One region of the Kineosporia sp. NBRC 101731 genome, then DNA from elsewhere that is predicted to be linked to it. Evidence: riboswitches for the same ligand, from Rfam matches in the RefSeq annotation. Region 1 holds a riboswitch; each other region holds the start of a gene.
The links. Region 1 has a riboswitch for cobalamin ahead of QSK05_RS26100 (ABC transporter substrate-binding protein). Riboswitches for the same ligand answer to the same signal wherever they lie in the genome.

Region 1 (4,192 bases):
TCTGCTGCGCCAGGCCGTCGACAGCCCCGATCCGGTGATCTTCCTGGAGCCCAAACGCCGCTACTGGACCAAGGAACCGATAGATCGCGCGGTAGACGGACCGGAGCTGCACCAGGCGCGCGTGGTGCAGCCGGGCCGTGACGTCACGGTGATCACGTACGGCGGCACGGTGGAGACCGCACTGGAGGCCGCCCGGATCGGCCGCGACGAGGGGTACGACCTGGAGGTGGTGGACCTGCGCAGTCTGAGCCCGTTCGACGACGAGACCGTCACGGCCAGCGTGCGGCGCACCGGCCGGGCCGTGGTCGTACACGAGGCCGCGGGGTTCTGCGGATACGGCGCCGAGGTGGCCGCGCGCCTCACCGAGCAGTGCTTCCATTCCCTCGCAGCCCCGATCCTGCGGGTCACCGGATACGACATTCCCTATCCCCCGCCCCAACTCGAGCATCATCACCTGCCCGACGCCGAACGCATCCTCGACGCGGTCAGCCGGCTGCAGTGGGAGGGCGAGCCCCATCATGGCTGATTTCCTCCTGCCCGACCTGGGTGAGGGCCTGACCGAGGCCGAGATCATGACCTGGCTGGTGGATGTCGGTGACGAGGTGACGGTCGACCAGCCCGTCGTCGAGGTCGAGACCGCCAAGGCCTCGGTCGAGGTCCCGGTCCCGTTCGCCGGTGTCGTCACCGTGCTGCACGCCGAACCGGGTGATGTCCTGGCCGTGGGCACACCTCTGATCACCATCGCCGAGACCCGTCGCTGGGAGACCTCCTTCGGCGGTCTGCGAGAGCCGGGGGTGGAGGTCGCCCCACCGGGCTTCGACGAAAAGAGCGAGGAAGGCGCCGGCCGCAGTGAATCCGCAGGCAGCAGTGAGACCACCGGCAGAGGTGAGAACGCAGGCAGCGGAAACGTTCTGGTCGGCTACGGCACATCATCAGCCGGTGCCCCCACACCCCGGCGCCGTCGGCCCCTGCGCCGGCCGGGCGCCCCGGCCCTCGTCCCAGAAACTGATGCCGTTACACCCGGAGTTGACGCTGCCACACCAGACGCTGGCGCCGTCGCACCGACTCCCCGTGTTCTTCCGCCGGGCACGGAAACCCACGCCCTGCGCGTCATCTCTCCGCTGGTGCGGCGCCTGGCCCGTGAATCCGGTCTCGATCTGCGCCAGGTGACCGGCAGCGGCCCTGGCGGTCTGATCCTGCGGGCCGACGTCGAGCAGGCGGCCCGCTCCCAGCCTGAACGGCGTCCCGGGCCGACGCCTCCTGCGCCCACGCTCCCCGAGACCACGTCCTCAGGAACGGTTTCCTCCGAAAGCTTCCGGACCGCAGCGTCTCCGCCGCCTCCATCCCTCCCCGCCTCAGCATGGCCCCCCGACCGCGGGTTCGAGCGGGTCCCCCTGACCGGGATACGGCGGGTGGCTGCCGAGAAACTCTCTCGATCGCGCCGGGAGATTCCTGAGGCCACCCTCTGGGTCGATGCCGACGCGACCGGGCTGCTCGAGGCCCGGGCCGTGCTCAACAGCGCACCCCCCGGTTCACCCCCGGGCACCCCTGTCAGCATCGTCGCGCTGCTCGCCCGTTTCGGCGTGGCGGGGTTGCGGCGGTATCCGGAGCTGAACGCGACGGTCGAGGGTGGGGAGATCCACCGGCATCGGGCTGTGCACCTGGGGTTCGCGGCGCAGACCGATCGTGGCCTGGTGGTGCCGGTGATCAAAGACGCGGATCTGCTCAGCACGCGACGGCTGGCGGGCGCGATCAGCGCGATGACGGGCCGGGCCCGGGAGAGTGCACTCACGCCGGGTGATCTGACCGGCGGGACGTTCACGGTCAACAACTACGGGGTGTTCGGCACCGACGGCGCTGCGGCGATCATCCATCACCCCGAGGCGGCGATCCTCGGGATCGGGAGAATCATCGAGCGACCCTGGGCCGTAGCTGGTCAGGTGGTGGTGCGACAGGTCACGCAGCTGACGCTGAGTTTCGATCACCGGGTGTGTGACGGCGCGGTGGCGGGCGGGTTCCTGCGGTTCGTCGCCGACTGCGTCGAGAGGCCGGTGGCAGCGCTGGGTGATCTCTGAGGTAGCGTGACAACGTCGTGGTGTTCGGGAATTCCGGTGTGATACCGGAGCGGCCCTCGCCACTGTGATCGGGAAGCTGCCGGCTCGCACAGTCCGCATCGGGCGCCACTGGGCGGGACCGTCATGACGGGACCGCCTGGGAAGGTTCGCCGGCAGCGCTTGACCCGAGAGCCAGGAGACCGGCCACGGCACTTGTTTCGCAACCACGAGGTGCTGGAGGCGGTCTGTTCCATGGGCCCTGCGCGTTTTCTGAAGATCCCGGCGATCGCTGCGGCGTTCGTCCTCCCCCTGCTCCCGCTGGCCGCCTGCGGCAGCGATTCCGGTGCTGCCGGTAGCGACGGTCCCCAGATCCTGCGGTACGCCTATGCGTTCACGCCGGTCGCGGCGCTCTCGCCGTACAGCGACGACGCGGTGACCAGTTACGGCGTCGGCGCCACGCAGACCCTGGCCCAGCTCGACGCCTCCGGCCGTCCCGAGGCGTCGCTGGCCACGGGCTGGGAGCAGACCGACCCCCAGACCTGGGAGCTCACGCTGCGCCCGGACGTGACGTTCCAGGACGGCACCGCCATGGACGCCCAGGCCGTGGCCGACTCGCTGACCCACGCCACCGAGGCCGACCCGGCGCCGCGGTCGCTGTCGGGCACCGACCTGACCGTGACCGCCGACGGCGACAGCGTGGTCCGGATCGTCACCCGCACCGCAGACCCGGTGCTGATCCAGCGGCTGACCTCGCCGGAGCTGGCGATCCTCTCGGAGAAGGCTTACGCCGACCCGGCCTCGCCGTCCGTGGTCGGCACCGGCACCGGTCCCTACACGATCACCCAGCTCAACGGCACCACCTCGGCCGACCTCACCGCGAACAAGAGCTACTGGGGCGGCACCCCGGCCCTGGCCGGCATCGAGCTGAGCTTCGTGGCGGACGGCGACCAGCGCGCGTCCGCGCTGCGAGCCGGTCAGACCGACGTGGCCCAGGCCGTCCCGGCCGACCAGCTGGAGCAGATCGGCACCGACCACGTGCTGGCCGTCCCGCTGCCGCGCACCGTGTCGCTGCACCTGACGCAGAGCTCGACGGTGTTCAAGGACCCGGCCCAGCGCGAGGCCGCCCGCGAGGCCTTCGACAGTCCGGACGGTCCGGACGGTCTCGACGGTCCGGACGGTCTGGACCTGGCCGGCACCATCTACGCCGGTGCCGCCGACCCGGCGAAGGGGCTGTTCTCGTCCGTGTCCACCTGGGCCGACGAGCGCCCGACCCCGGACTACCCGAAGGCCGCGACCCCGCAGAGGCAGAAGATCACGCTGGCCACGTTCTCCGACCGCCCGGAACTGGCCGAGATCGCCACCGTCGTCGCCGACCGGTGGCGCAAGGCCGGGTTCGACGTCAAGACGGTGGTGCAGGAGTACAACCAGATGGAGAGCGACCTCCTGGCCGGCACCTACGACGCCGTGATCATGAGCCGCTCGTACGGGCAGGACACCGCCGACCCGATCAGCTACCTGCAGGCCGACTTCGGCTGCGACGGCGGCTACAACATCAGCCGGTTCTGCGACCGGTCTCTCGACGCGGACCTGGCGAAGGCCGCCCCGCAGACCGATGTGAACGCCCGCAACCAGGCCGCGGTCGCCGCCGAGCACGTGGTGCTGTCCGCCGTCGCCGTCATCCCCCTGGTCCACGACCGCACCCAGTTCGGCCTGGCCGACGGGGTCTCCGGCCTGGCCGGTGACCCCTGGGAGCGCGCGGTGATCACCGCGAAGACCACGATCCGCCACTGATCCCCCGCGCCGTGAACGTACCCGTCGTGTCCCCGCTCCTGCCCACTCCAGAGGCCCCGCGATGCGGCGGGCCGGGCCCGGTGGCCGACCACGCCCGCCCCACCACCTCGTTCGTGATCGGGCCATCCCTCAGCACCCGGCCGGGGAGAGTCTGCATGATCACGAACGAGGTCGGGCTCCACCGTTCTCGCACTCGCGCTCTTCACCTCGCGGGGATCACGGGAATCGCCGGGATCGCGAGATGAGCCGCGGATCAGCGCCGTCCGGGCTGCGCTCGATCACCGGCACGCTCGCCACGGTCCTGCTCCTGCTGGTCGTGGTCGCCGCGTTGCCCTGGCTGCGGGGTG
Region 2 (4,192 bases), on a different contig from region 1:
GTGTGCGCCGCCCGAGGGCTGGCGCGCACCCGGTTTTCGTCACTCCTCGCCGGGCCACTCCCCCGTCCAGCGCTCGAACGCCACGGCTCCGCCCCGGTCGACGGCCGCCTTCACCGCGGCGAAGATCGCGCCCTGGACCGTGGCGGCGAGCAGCACCTGCCCCCACCCGAAGCGCCGGTCGTTGGCCTCGGGGGTGTCGTCGGCGTCGGACACGTGCTTCCACACCTGCTTGAACAGCACGCCCGCGATCAGGCCGGCGCCGACGCTGCCCGCCAGACCGAAGGGCTTGTACAGAATTCGGGCGGAAGTATTGGCCACGGTCTCTCCTTGCAGGTCACGGGCAGGTCATAGGCAGGTCATGGGCAGGTCATGGGCACTGATGAAGCGTCTCTACGGTGACCTGCCCCGGCGGATCGGCAAGTGGAGCGACCCGGGGTGTAACACCTGGGACACTGGTGCCGTTAGAAACAGCGGGGCCCTGCAGGGCGGCAGCGCCTCGTGTCCGACCGTTCGTTCTGCCTGTCTTGAGGTCTTTGTGTTTCACCCTGTGCGCCAGCACTTCCCCCTGGCGCTGGTTTTTCTCTGTGTCGGCCTGGCCAGCGCGATGGCCACTCCCTTCCTCACCCTCTTCCTCACCGACGCGGTACACGCCAGTGGTCTGCAGATCACCGCGTTCCTCGTCGCCGCACCCCTGTCGTCCGTGGTGGTGTCGCTGGGGCTCGCCCGCTGGTCGGACCGTCTGCCCTCGCGGCGCGGACTGATCATCGCGGCCGCCCTGACCGGCGCCGCCGGCTCCCTGCTGACGGCCTGGCTACGGGACTACTGGCTGCTCCTGGGCCTGACCGTGACCGCGTCGGCCGTCGCGAGTGCCCTCGTGCCCCAGGTGTTCGCCCACGCGCGGGGCAGCCTGGCCGGTTCGCCCAACGCCGTCATGACCATGACCACCCTGCGCACGGTGCTGTCCCTGTCGTGGGTGGGCGGGCCGTTCCTGGCGACGATGCTGCTCACCGCCGGTGACTTCACCGCCGTCTACGGTTTCGCCGCCACGATGTTCACGATCGCCGCAGTGGTGACGTGGCGGATGTTCCCCTCGACGCCTGTCCCGGTGGCCACCGTCGCGGCGCAGACCCTGGAGTCGGAACCCGGCCGGGACGAGAGCAGCCGGGTGCTCGTGCTCACCATGGTCGCGCTCGTGCTCCTGCAGTGCACCGGAAACCTCTCGCTGCAGGCTCTTCCGCTGTTCCTGAAGAGCGAGCTGAACGCCGGGCTGGGTGACGCGGGCCTGATCATGGGCCTGTGCGCCGGGCTGGAGATCCCGCTGATGCTGGGCTTCGGGATGCTCGCGGCCCGGTACCCGCTGCGCCGGCTGATGCTGGCCGGGCCGGCGCTGGCCCTGGTCTACACCGCGATCGTCGCGGTCTCCTCCGACACCTGGCAGCTCGCCGCGGCCCAGGTTCTCAACGCGGCCGCGATCGCTCTGCTCCAGGGCCTGGGCATCAGCTACGTGCAGGACATGCTGCCCAGCCGCCCGGGCCACGCCTCCACGCTGTTCATCAGCGCCGGGCCGGTCGGGGCCATGCTGGCCGGCCCGATCCTCGGTGCGGCAGCCGGTTTCGGCTACCGGCAGGCCTACCTGATCGGTGCGCTGCTGTGCGCCGTGGCCTTCGTGCTGCTGCTCGTGGCGCGCCCGACCCTCACCGGCGCCCGCATCACCCGCACGACGCGGATCGGGCGCGAGACCGAGGCGAAGCAACTCGTCGAGGCCTGATCCAGGAGCGAGGCCCGGGCCAACGTCGAGGACCGGGCCAACGTCGAGGACCGGGCCAACGTCGAGGACCGGGCCAACGTCGAGGACCGGGCCCGCGTTGGGCCCCGGCGCAGCGACGGCCCCTGGGCCAGCGCCGGACCCGGGCCAGCGCCGAGGGGCCGGACCAGTGGCGGCACCCGGTCCAACGCCGTTGCGCTGGATGAGGCGGGGCAGCAGCTCTGCTCCACCGGCCCCGACCCCACCGGCGAAGCCTCTGCCGTGTGTACACCTGGTACACCCGGTACCGGGTGTACCAGGTGTACACACGGCGTTCCTTGCTCCCGGAGCCGTGAGCCGCTCCGGGAGCAAGGAACGTCTGCGCGGCCGGAAGCAGACGGACGAACGTTCGTGGCCGTCGCACGGGAAAGGAGCGCGGTACTCATATCGGACGCCGCGTGGTTAGATGCGCCAGTCAACTAAACACGAACCGCGACGGCAGTGAAGGAAGCCGGTGAGAATCCGGCGCGGTCCCGCCACTGTCACCGGGGAGCAGACCCCTCGCCGTGCCACGGCCTGTTGAACCAGGCCGGAAGGCCGGGGCGAGCCTTGATCCGGGAAGCCAGGAGACTTCGGCCGTCGCATCGATCCAGGGCGCGGACCCGAGGAGATCTGATGACGAACACGCTGTCCGGCGGGGTGCTCCGTGCACATCGCTGAGGGCTATCTGCCGCCCCTGCACGCCGCCGCCTGGACCGTCGCGGCAGCCCCCTTCGTGGTGCACGGCGCCCGCTGTGTGGTGCGCGAGGTGCGCGAACGTCCCGAGTCCCGGCTCCTGCTGGGCGCGGCCGGGGCCTTCACCTTCGTCCTGTCGGCGATCAAGCTGCCCTCGGTCACGGGCAGTTCCAGCCACCCCACCGGCACCGGCCTGGGCGCGGTGCTCTTCCGGCCGCCGGTGATGGCCGTACTCGGCGCCGTCGTGCTGTTGTTCCAGGCCCTGCTCCTGGCCCACGGCGGGATCACCACGCTCGGCGCCAACGTGTTCTCGATGGCGATCGTCGGACCCTGGGTGGGGTACGCCGCCTATCGCGCCTGTCTGGCGGTGGGCCTGCCCTTCCCGGTCGGTGTGTTCGCAGCCCTGTCACTGTCCGATCTCTCCACCTACGTGGTGACGTCGGTGCAGCTGGGTCTGGCGCACCCGGACCCCTCCGGCGGTGTACTGGGCTCGATCGGCGAGTTCCTCGGCATCTTCGCCCTCACCCAGATCCCGCTGGCGATCGCCGAGGGTCTGCTCGGCGTGCTGGTGTTCCGCATCCTGGCCCGCATCGCCCCCGAGGAACTGGGCCTGCTGGGCCTGAAGGCCGCTCTCCCGGGACCCACCGACGACGGCGGGCCGACCGCCCGGGCGACCACGACGTCCTCAAGCACCGAAAATCGCCCCGACCGCTCAGGAGCGTGACCACCATGACCACCCGTACCCCACGCCGCCTGGCCGTCGACCTGGGCCTCCTGCTGCTCGTCATCGCCATCTTCGCCATCCCGCTCACCCTGCGGCTGAACACCGACGGCCAGCCCGAGGGCGAGTCCTACGCCGGCAGTGACTCCTCGGCCGCCACCAAGGTGGAGGAGATCAACCCCGGCTACCACGTCTGGTTCAGCCCGCTCTTCCAGCCCTCGTCGGGTGAGATCGAATCGGGCCTGTTCGCCCTGCAGGCCGCGGCCGGGGCCGGGGCGCTCGGCTTCGTGCTGGGCCGGCTGTCCGGCCGCCGCACCCGGAAGACCAGTGCCCCTTGAGCGCTCCGGCGATCGACGTCGCCGCCTGGGCCAGTCCCTGGCGGCGGTACTCACCGGGCGACAAGGTGCTGCTCAGCCTCGGCCTGGTGATCAGTGCCCTGGTGCTGCCGACCTGGCCGGCCTCGGTGCTCGTGACCGTGACCGCGCTGGGTCTCGTGCTCGGCCCGGGCCGTGTACCCGGCCGCCTGCTGGTGCGGGCGGCCCGGGGCCCGGCCGCGTTCATCCTGCTGGGCACCGTGACCATCGCGGTGACCTGGCGCACCGACGGTTTCGGCCCGACCGTGACCGGCGAGAGCCTGGACGCGGCCGTCCAGACCCTGGCCCACGCGGTCTCGGGCACATCGGCCGTGATGCTGCTGGCCGCGACCACCCCGATGACCGACCTGCTGGCCTGGGCCCGGCGCCGGGGAGTGCCCGAAGCGATCGTGGACATCGCCGGGCTGGTCTACCGTCTGCTGTTCGTGCTGCTGGAGTCGGCCGGCGCCGTACGGGCCGCGCAGACGGCCCGGCTGGGCTACACCAGCCGCCGGGCCACTCTGCGCTCGGCCTCGATGCTGGCCGCCGCCACCCTCACCCGGGCCTTCGACCGCGCCCGCCGCCTGGAGAACGGACTGGCCGGGAGGGGTTTCGAGGGGGTCATGCGCACACTCGCCG
Region 3 (4,192 bases), on a different contig from region 1:
CACCCACCCGTGCCGGGTGGACACGAAACCCGCCAGCTGCTCGGCGAAGTACTGCACCATGTCGTTGCGCTCGGGCTCACCGTGCACCAGCACGTCCAGACCCAGCGTCTCCTGCAGGCGGATGACGTGCTCGACCTCGGCGCGCATCCGCTGCTCGTAGTCCGGGCGGGACAGTTCGCCGCGACGCCAGTTGGCCCGGGCCCGGCGCAGCGCCCGGGTCTGCGGGAACGAGCCGATCGTGGTGGTGGGCAGATCCGGCAGGTTCAGCCGTTCCGCCTGCCGGGCAGCCCGTTCCGGGTAAGGGTGGGCCCGTTGCGCGTCGGCGGCCGACACCTGCGCGGCGCGCTCGCGCACCCGGGGGTCGTTCGTCATCGCCGAGGCCCGGCGGTTCTCGAGAACCTGCTGGTTGCGGTCCAGCTCGTCCGCGATCGTCGCCGGGCCGGCCGTGATGCCGCGGGCCAGCAGCACCACTTCGTCGAGCTTCTGGCGGGCGAAGGCGAACCAGCTGCGGACGTCGGGCGCCAGATCGGTCTCGAGGCTCACGTCGAGGGGGACGTGCAGGAGGGAGCAGGACGACGAGACCACGATCTCGTCGGCCAGGCCGGACAGCGTGGTCAGCAGCCCGAGCTGCCGACGCAGGTCGGCGGCCCAGACGTTGCGGCCGTCCACCACCCCGGCCACCAGGCGCTTGCCGGGCAGGCCACCCACGGCGTCGAGTTCCCCGACGTTCGCGGCCCCCGGGCCGGTGAGATCCAGTGCGATCCCCTCGACCGGGGCGTCCCGCAGCAGCGGCATCGCCTCTCGCACCACCCCGAAATAGGTAGCCAGCAGCAGCTTCGGCCGGTTCTCGAGGGTGCCGAGCCGGTCGATCGCGGTGGCGAGGGCGTCGAGCACCGTCGGCGGCTGGTCCTGCGCCAGCACCGGCTCGTCCAGTTGCACCCACGAGACCCCCTCGGCCGCGAGCTCGGTGAGGGCCTGTTCGTAGACGGGCAGCAGCTCCTCGAGCAACGACATCGGGTCGAAGTCCGGGTCCACACCGGGTGCCGGCTTGGCCAGCCGCAGAAAGGTCACCGGTCCCACGAGTACCGGCCGGGCGTCCAGGCCCAGCGTGCGGGCCTGCTGGTACTCGCGGCGCGGCTTGCTCAGGTCGAGCGTGAAGGTGGTGTCGGGGCGCAGTTCCGGCACCAGGTAGTGGTAGTTCGTGTCGAACCACTTCGTCATCTCCAGCGGGGCCACGCCGGCCGTGCCCCGGGCCATCGCGAAGTAGCGCTCCAGGCCGTCGGTCACCGCCCGGTGCCGCTCCGGCACCGCCCCGACCAGGCAGATGGTGTCGAGCACCTGGTCGTAGAGCGAGAAGTCGTTGCAGGGGACGTCGGTCAGGCCGGCGGCCTGCAGGGTCTCGAAGACCTCCCGGCGCTGCGCCACCACGGTGCGCTCGAGGTTGTAGCCGCTCAGCTCACCGCGCCAGTAGGCCTCGATCGCCTTCTTCATCGCGCGGTTGCGGCCGATCCGGGGATGGCCGAGGACGGTGGCGGGCAGGGGGCCGCCCGGGAATCTCGTACGGGTCACGTGCTCTCTCCTCGCGAGCTCGGTCACGACCGATGGCTCTCCAGGCAGCACGGAGCGACACCCCTGATCGGGGTGGAGGTCCGCCGAAGCCCGCCCACGAGGCCCACCGGTCACCCGCGGGCCGACGGCCCACGGCGTCACTGGCAGGTCTTCGGACTCGCGGGCACACGCCTTCCGGCGTACCTACTGGCCGTCGCTTCCCGGACGCTCTCGCGCCCAGTGCTCATGACGGCGGTCGTTCCCGCTCACCGCTGCGGGGCAGTCCCGGAATCGCACCGGGTTCCCTCTTACGACGGCGTACCTGGCGGGCACGACGAACCAGCAACCAGGCGACTATAGGCGGGCCGCAGGGTTCGGTGCCCACCCGCGTCCCTCCTTCTTGCCCTCCGGGCGGGAAGCAGAATGTACCCGCATGGCAACAAGGGGTGTGTAAGCCGTCAAAACGACTTATGGTCCGCTACATGGCTGGGTTTTCTGAGAGGTACGGGCCGGGGGTGCCCAAGGAACTGGATCGCTATCTGGTTCCGAGCGAGGAGATCGTCTTCCTCCTGCGCCGGCACTGGGTGGTGCTCGCCGAGCCGTTCCTGACGACGATGCTCGGTCTGCTGCTGCTGGCCGTGGTGGGTGGTCTGGTCGGTGAGCCGGTGTCGACCATCCTGACGGTGGGCTGGCTGCTGCTGCTCTCCCGCCTGATCCTGGTGGCCTGGGAGTGGTGGTACGAGCTGGTCGTGGCGACCGACAAGCGGCTGATGCTGGTGCACGGCATCGTCACCCGCAAGGTCGACATCATGCCGATGGGCAAGGTCACCGACATGCGGTACGACCGCACGGTGACGGGTCAGGTCTTCGGCTACGGCAAGTTCGTGATGGAGTCCGCCGGTCAGGACCAGGCGCTGAGCACCATCAACTACATTCCCGACTCCGACCTGCACTACCAGCAGATCTCGCAGCTGATCTTCGCCCCGGGCGAGCCGCGCCTGACCAAGGGCACGCGTAGTTCCCGGGTGCCGGTGACGGAGCCCGAAGACGCCTGGTGGCGGCGCAAGGACTGAGTTCGCACCTCACGGATCACCGCCGGAAACCCGGTCCTGATCCGCTGAGGTGGGCGCACATCCGGGCCGGGTCGGCCTGATCGCGGGCTGACTGTTGGCGGGCTGACTGTTGGCGGGCTGATTGGCCGCGGCCTGATCGGCCATGGCCTCGGTCAACCCGCCGATATTGCCGCCGCGCGGATATTGCGCGACACCTCATCGGTGCCGGCCTCGGTGACGCTGCGGTTCATCCCGCGATGGTGGCACTCTGCTCGATCGCGAGGGCGATCGTGGTGCGGGACCAGTGCGGTGACCACGAAGGTTGGGCACCTTCCCGTTCGTGATCATGCAAACCTTCCCCGGCGAAGTGGGGGCATCTCCCGGCCTCCCTCGGGGCTGCGGGATTGCATGACCACGAATGAAGGACTGTCGGCGAACGTCGGTGGCCACCGCACTGGATGATGCGCGAGATCGTCCCGGCCTCCTTGCTGATGGCACCGATCGATCCGCCGGTATCGACCTTGAGGGTCTACACGCGGTGCGGGACGTCCTCGATGGGCTGGATAGGCCCGGTGGCCCGGTGGCCCGGTGGCCCGGTGGTCTGGGTGGCCCGGGGTGGCCCTGAGCTGCCCGGGCGGTGACCTGTGCTCGAGTTGCCCGGACGCACCGGCCGGCGCCGGCGCCACGTCACCGATCGTGCGGATCCCTCAGGATCCCCCAGGTTCCCCCAGACTGAATTGCCGTACGAGATGTGGCATCGGCATCAGGCCCGACGGGTTGAAGGCGCCCGGGGCGCGATCTAGGTTGACGAAGAAGATTCTTTGAACAGAAAGAGTGAGGTCACGCGTGAAGCTCGGTTACAAGGCATCGGCAGAGCAGTTCGCTCCCGGTCAGCTGGCGGACTTCGCCGTGCAGGCCGAGGACCAGGGCCTGGACTCGGTGTGGATCTCCGACCACTTCCAGCCGTGGCGGCACGTCGACGGGCATGCTCCCTCGGCCCTGGTGTGGCTGCCCTGGGTGGCGGCCCGGACGCAGCGGGTCCAGCTGGGCACGAGTGTGCTCACGCCCACCCTGCGCTACAACCCGGCCGTGATCGCCCAGGCGTTCGCCACCCTGGGCTGTCTGGCCCCGGGCCGGGCGATCCTGGGCATCGGTACCGGTGAGGCCCTGAACGAGACGGCCGTAGGGGTGAACTTCCCGGAGACCCGCGAGCGCTTCGCCCGCCTGCGCGAGGCGGTGCGCCTGATCAAGCAGTTGTGGTCGGAAGAACGCGTGACGTTCGAGGGCGAGTACTACCGCCTGCACGACGCCACCGTGTACGACCGGCCCGAGCAGCCGGTGCCGATCTACATCGCCGGCGGCGGGCCGGGTGTGACCAAGTACGCCGGGCGCGCGGGCGACGGGTACATCTGCACCTCGGGCAAGGGCATGGGTCTCTACGAGGAGACCTTGCTGCCGGCCCTGAAGGAGGGGCTGGAGGCGTCGCAGCGGCCTTTCGAGGCCATCGACAAGACCATCGAGATCAAGCTGAGCTTCGACGAGGACCCGGCCCAGGCCCTGGAGAACACCCGGTTCTGGGCGCCGCTGTCGCT
Region 4 (4,192 bases), on a different contig from region 1:
GCTGCCAGTTCCCGACCAGCGACATCGGGCAGACCAGCAGGGTCGGGCCGGGGATCAGGTCTGCCCCGGTGTCCCCCGTATCCTCGAGCGGCGCGTCTGCGGCCATCAGCGCGAGCAGCTGCACGGTCTTGCCCAGGCCCATGTCGTCGGCGAGAACCGCTCCCAGGCCCAGGTTCTCCAGGAATGACAGCCAGGCCACGCCGCGCTCCTGGTACGGGCGCAAATCGCCCACGAATCCCTCGGGAACCGTGAAGGGCTGCAACTGGCGATCTTCCGCGGAGGCGAGGAAGTCGGCCAGCCAGCCCGACGCGTCCACCCCGGTCACCTCGAGCCCGGCCGGGCCTTCCGAGCCGGCGCCGATCACCGAGAGCACGTCGGCGATCGACATCGTCTCCGGACCGGTCTTGCGCCGCTTGCGCAGGAAGGCCCGGGCCTTGCGCAGTTTCTCGGGATCGACCTGCATCCACTCACCGCGCAGCCGCACCAGCGGGGCCTGCGACTCGATCAGCAGGGCCACCTCGTCGTCGGTCAGCTGCTGGTCGCCGATCGACAGCCGCCAGTCGTACTCGACGATGTCATTCTGCCGGAAGACCGGTGAGCCCTCGATCCTTCCGGGCTGGGGCGGGGTGCCCGCGCGCAGCCGGGCGCCGAGGCGCTGCGGTTTCGACCACCAGCCGGGCAGCTGCACACCGAACCCCGCACCGATCAGCAGACCCGCGGACTCGGTCAGGAACTGGTGCGCGGTGGCGGTCTCCATCAGCAGCTGCGCCGGGCGGGCCTGCAGCAGGGCGTCGCGCAGGGGCGGGAAGAGCCGCAGCGCCCGGCCCAGTTCGGCGAGCAGCGTCTCCTGCGGGCGGGGGGCGTTGCGGCGCAGCCGGGTCAGGGTCAGCTCGGCGTCCCAGATCTGCTGGGCCGGGATGAACAGGCCGGGCTGATCGGCGTCCTGCAGACCGAACTCGAGCCGCCACATCGCCGCCTCGTCGGCCGGTCGCAGCTCCTCGTCGCCCGGGCGCAGCACGCTGGTGATGTCGTCGTCGGTGGGCTCGACCAGCCGGAAACCGGCCCGGACCAGACCGCCGGAGACCGCCTCGGCCTGCCACTGCTCCAGACCCGTGACCAGCTGGCCGATCTGGCGCCGGTTCGCGGGGAACGCCGGGTAGGGGCCGTGCAGGGCCTGCCGCCAGCCGGCCAGCCCGAGCCCGCCGGACGCCCGGGCCGGACGCAGCCGGGCCCGCACCCCGACGTCGACGAAGGCGTCCACCGCCGCGGCCGCACACCGGCCCGGCGTGAACCCGGTCGCCCCGGTCGCCCCGGTCGCCCCGGAGGCCAGCGCCGCACCGAACGAGGGCGGCAGGGTCGCGACCGCGTGCCGGAACCACTCCCCGTCGTCACCGGTGAGAACCGGGCGCCACCGGGCCACCCCGTGACCGTCGGGAGCCTCCAGCGCGACCGGCAGCACGCGTCCCCTGCTGATCAGATCTTCGGAGAAGGCGAGCAGAGCGAGAAGGTGACGGACGTCGGAACCGAGCGCCACCGCGTCCCCCATTGACCCTTTCAGGCCGTCGAGCACCGCGGGCGCCTGGGCGGCGGGCACCGAGACGGTGACCACCCGCCACCGGACCTCGGGAAACAGCCGGGCCGACTCGCCCTCGACGTGACCGGAGGCGCCGGGCGCCCAGCCCGAGCGCAGGTCGAGCAGCTCGGGCGAACCGGCCGGGGCGTGCTGGAAAGAGGGCAGCACGAGGTCGGCGGTGCCCTCCTGCCAGCCCTCGGCGATCAGGCCGCAGACGTCGGTGAGGGTCTTCGTGAGCTCGTCGGCGGCAATGTCGAAGGGATGCTCGCGCACCTTGGGACGGCGCCCGGTGCGCTCGGCGGGCACCGCGCGGACCTGCGGATCTTCCGCCCAGAGAAGGAGAGAGCCGTCGTCTGCGGGATCACCGGGGCCGGGAGACCACCAGGCATGGACGACGAACACCGCCCAAGGGTAGGCCAGGGGTTGGGTGCCGTGCGCCGGGCTGGCACAGTGGCACCGTCAGATACCCCCGAACAATCGAGCGGCGTGGTGGACAGGAAGCCGGTGAGATTCCGGCGCGGTCGCGCCACTGTGAGCGCTGAGTGACGTTTCTGGATCGATGGTCACGGCCCGTCAGGGCTGGAAGGCCTGAGACCTCACGAGGACGCCGAGCCAGGAGACTGTGCCACGCCGCAGCAACCCGCCGCGCGGACGGCGAGGAAGAGGACGTTCGTGACCGACGTGCCCATCGAACGGCAGCCCGTTCTGCTCATCTCCACCTCCGACACCGACCTGCTCAGCGCTCGCGCCAGCAACGTTCCGTACCGGCTGGCCAACCCGAACCGGGTGTCCGTGGACGACCTGGACGGCCTGCTCGACGGTGTGGCCGTCACCGTGGTGCGCCTGCTCGGCGGCACCCGGGCCTGGGAGGAGGGCCTGGCCGCCCTGCTGTCCAAGGGGGTGCCGGTGGTCGTGCTCTCCGGCGAGGCGCTGCCCGACGCCGATCTGATGAGCCGCTCCACCGTTCCCGTCGGGGTGGCCACCCAGGCCCACGGGTACCTGGTCGAGGGCGGTCCGGGCAACCTCGCCGAACTGCACGCGTTCCTGACCGACACCGTGCTCCTGACCGGATTCGGTTTCGAGCCGCCGGCCGGCACCCCGCTGTGGGGAATCCTGGAGCGACCCCCCGTGACAGGCGACCGTCCCACCGTCGCGGTGCTCTATTACCGCGCCCACCACGTGGCCGGGAACACCGCGTTCGTCGAGGCGCTCTGCACGGCCGTCGAGGACGCGGGCGGGCGGGCGCTGCCGATCTTCTGCGCCACCCTGCGCGGGGCGGACGACGACCTGCTGGCCACGCTGGGCACCGCCGACGCCCTGCTGGTGACCGTGCTCGCGGCCGGAGGCAACCGGCCCGCCAACGCCTCGGCCGGGGGTGACGACTCCACCTGGGACATCGGCGCCCTGGCCGCGCTGGATGTGCCGATCCTGCAGGCCATCAGCACGCTGACCTCGCGTCAGCGGTGGGTGGAGAGCTCCGAGGGGCTGATCCCACTGGACGCCGCCAACCAGGTGGCGATCCCGGAGTTCGACGGCCGGCTGATCACGGTGCCGTTCTCGTTCAAGGAGGTCGACGCGGACGGGCTCACGCAGTACGTCGCCGACCCAGAAAGATCAGCGCGGGCAGCCGGTATCGCAGTGGCCCACGCCCGTCTGCGGGCCGTTCCGCCGGCGGTCAAGCGGGTGGCCCTGATGCTCACCGCCTATCCGACCAAGCACGCGCGCATCGGTAACGCGGTGGGGCTCGACACCCCGGCCTCGGCACTGGCCCTGCTGGCGTCGATGAGGGACGCGGGGTACGACGTCGGCCCTTCCGAGGGCGAAGGTGCGTTCCCGGGTTTCGCGGCGATGGACGGCGACGCCCTGGTGCACGGGCTGATCGAGGCCGGCGGCCAGGACCTGGACTGGCTGACCGAGGACGACCTGGCGCGCAACCCGGTCCGGATCCCGGCCGCGGTGTACCGGCGCTGGTTCGCGACCCTGCCCGACGACCTGCGCGCGTCGGTCGAGGGGCACTGGGGCGCGGTACCGGGCGAGATGTTCGTCGACCCGCCGGGCGGGGCCCTGTCGAGCGGTGACCCGGACGGCGACATCGTGCTGGCCGCGATCATCGCGGGCAACGTGGTGATGCTGCTGCAACCGCCGCGGGGCTTCGGCGACAACCCGGTCGCGATCTACCACGACCCGGAGATGCCGCCCTCGCACCACTACCTGGCCGCCTACTACTGGCTGAACCTTCCTGCCTCCGAAGGCGGTTTCGGTGCGGATGCGGTGGTGCACCTGGGTAAGCACGGCACCCTGGAGTGGACGCCCGGCAAGACGCTCGCGCTGTCGGCGTCCTGCGCGCCCGACGCGGCACTGGGCAACCTGCCGCTGATCTACCCGTTCCTGGTGAACGACCCGGGCGAGGGCACGCAGGCCAAGCGCCGGGCCCACGCCACGCTGGTCGACCACCTGGTGCCGCCGATGGCCCGGGCCGACTCCTACGGCGACATCGCCCGCCTGGAGCAGCTTCTCGACGAGTACGCCTCGGTCACGGCCCTCGACCCGGCCAAGGGCCCGGCGATCCAGTCGCAGATCTGGACGCTCATGCACGCGGCCAAGCTCGATCACGACCTG

Region 2: linked by a shared signal. The riboswitch ahead of QSK05_RS29810 (energy-coupling factor ABC transporter permease) and the one ahead of QSK05_RS26100 (ABC transporter substrate-binding protein) in region 1 are both predicted to bind cobalamin.
Region 3: linked by a shared signal. The riboswitch ahead of metE (5-methyltetrahydropteroyltriglutamate--homocysteine S-methyltransferase) and the one ahead of QSK05_RS26100 (ABC transporter substrate-binding protein) in region 1 are both predicted to bind cobalamin.
Region 4: linked by a shared signal. The riboswitch ahead of cobN (cobaltochelatase subunit CobN) and the one ahead of QSK05_RS26100 (ABC transporter substrate-binding protein) in region 1 are both predicted to bind cobalamin.

The regions. Positions count from the first base shown of each region.
Region 1 covers NZ_BSTC01000011.1:70,168-74,359, reverse strand. The annotation lists gene QSK05_RS26110 (alpha-ketoacid dehydrogenase subunit beta) at 1-526, shown strand, start outside; gene QSK05_RS26105 (dihydrolipoamide acetyltransferase family protein) at 519-2,075, shown strand; cobalamin riboswitch at 2,077-2,277, shown strand; gene QSK05_RS26100 (ABC transporter substrate-binding protein) at 2,268-3,845, shown strand; gene QSK05_RS26095 (ABC transporter permease subunit) at 4,087-4,192, shown strand, end outside.
Region 2 covers NZ_BSTC01000014.1:177,831-182,022, forward strand. The annotation lists gene QSK05_RS29800 (DUF4235 domain-containing protein) at 40-318, opposite strand; gene QSK05_RS29805 (sugar efflux transporter) at 548-1,768, shown strand; cobalamin riboswitch at 2,249-2,377, shown strand; gene QSK05_RS29810 (energy-coupling factor ABC transporter permease) at 2,451-3,203, shown strand; gene QSK05_RS29815 (energy-coupling factor ABC transporter substrate-binding protein) at 3,209-3,538, shown strand; gene cbiQ (cobalt ECF transporter T component CbiQ) at 3,535-4,192, shown strand, end outside.
Region 3 covers NZ_BSTC01000006.1:147,508-151,699, forward strand. The annotation lists gene metE (5-methyltetrahydropteroyltriglutamate--homocysteine S-methyltransferase) at 1-1,569, opposite strand, end outside; cobalamin riboswitch at 1,695-1,907, opposite strand; gene QSK05_RS18530 (PH domain-containing protein) at 2,031-2,621, shown strand; gene QSK05_RS18535 (hypothetical protein) at 2,774-2,917, opposite strand; gene QSK05_RS18540 (hypothetical protein) at 3,062-3,241, shown strand; gene fgd (glucose-6-phosphate dehydrogenase (coenzyme-F420)) at 3,435-4,192, shown strand, end outside.
Region 4 covers NZ_BSTC01000002.1:143,742-147,933, forward strand. The annotation lists gene QSK05_RS07860 (DEAD/DEAH box helicase) at 1-1,975, opposite strand, end outside; cobalamin riboswitch at 2,044-2,217, shown strand; gene cobN (cobaltochelatase subunit CobN) at 2,246-4,192, shown strand, end outside.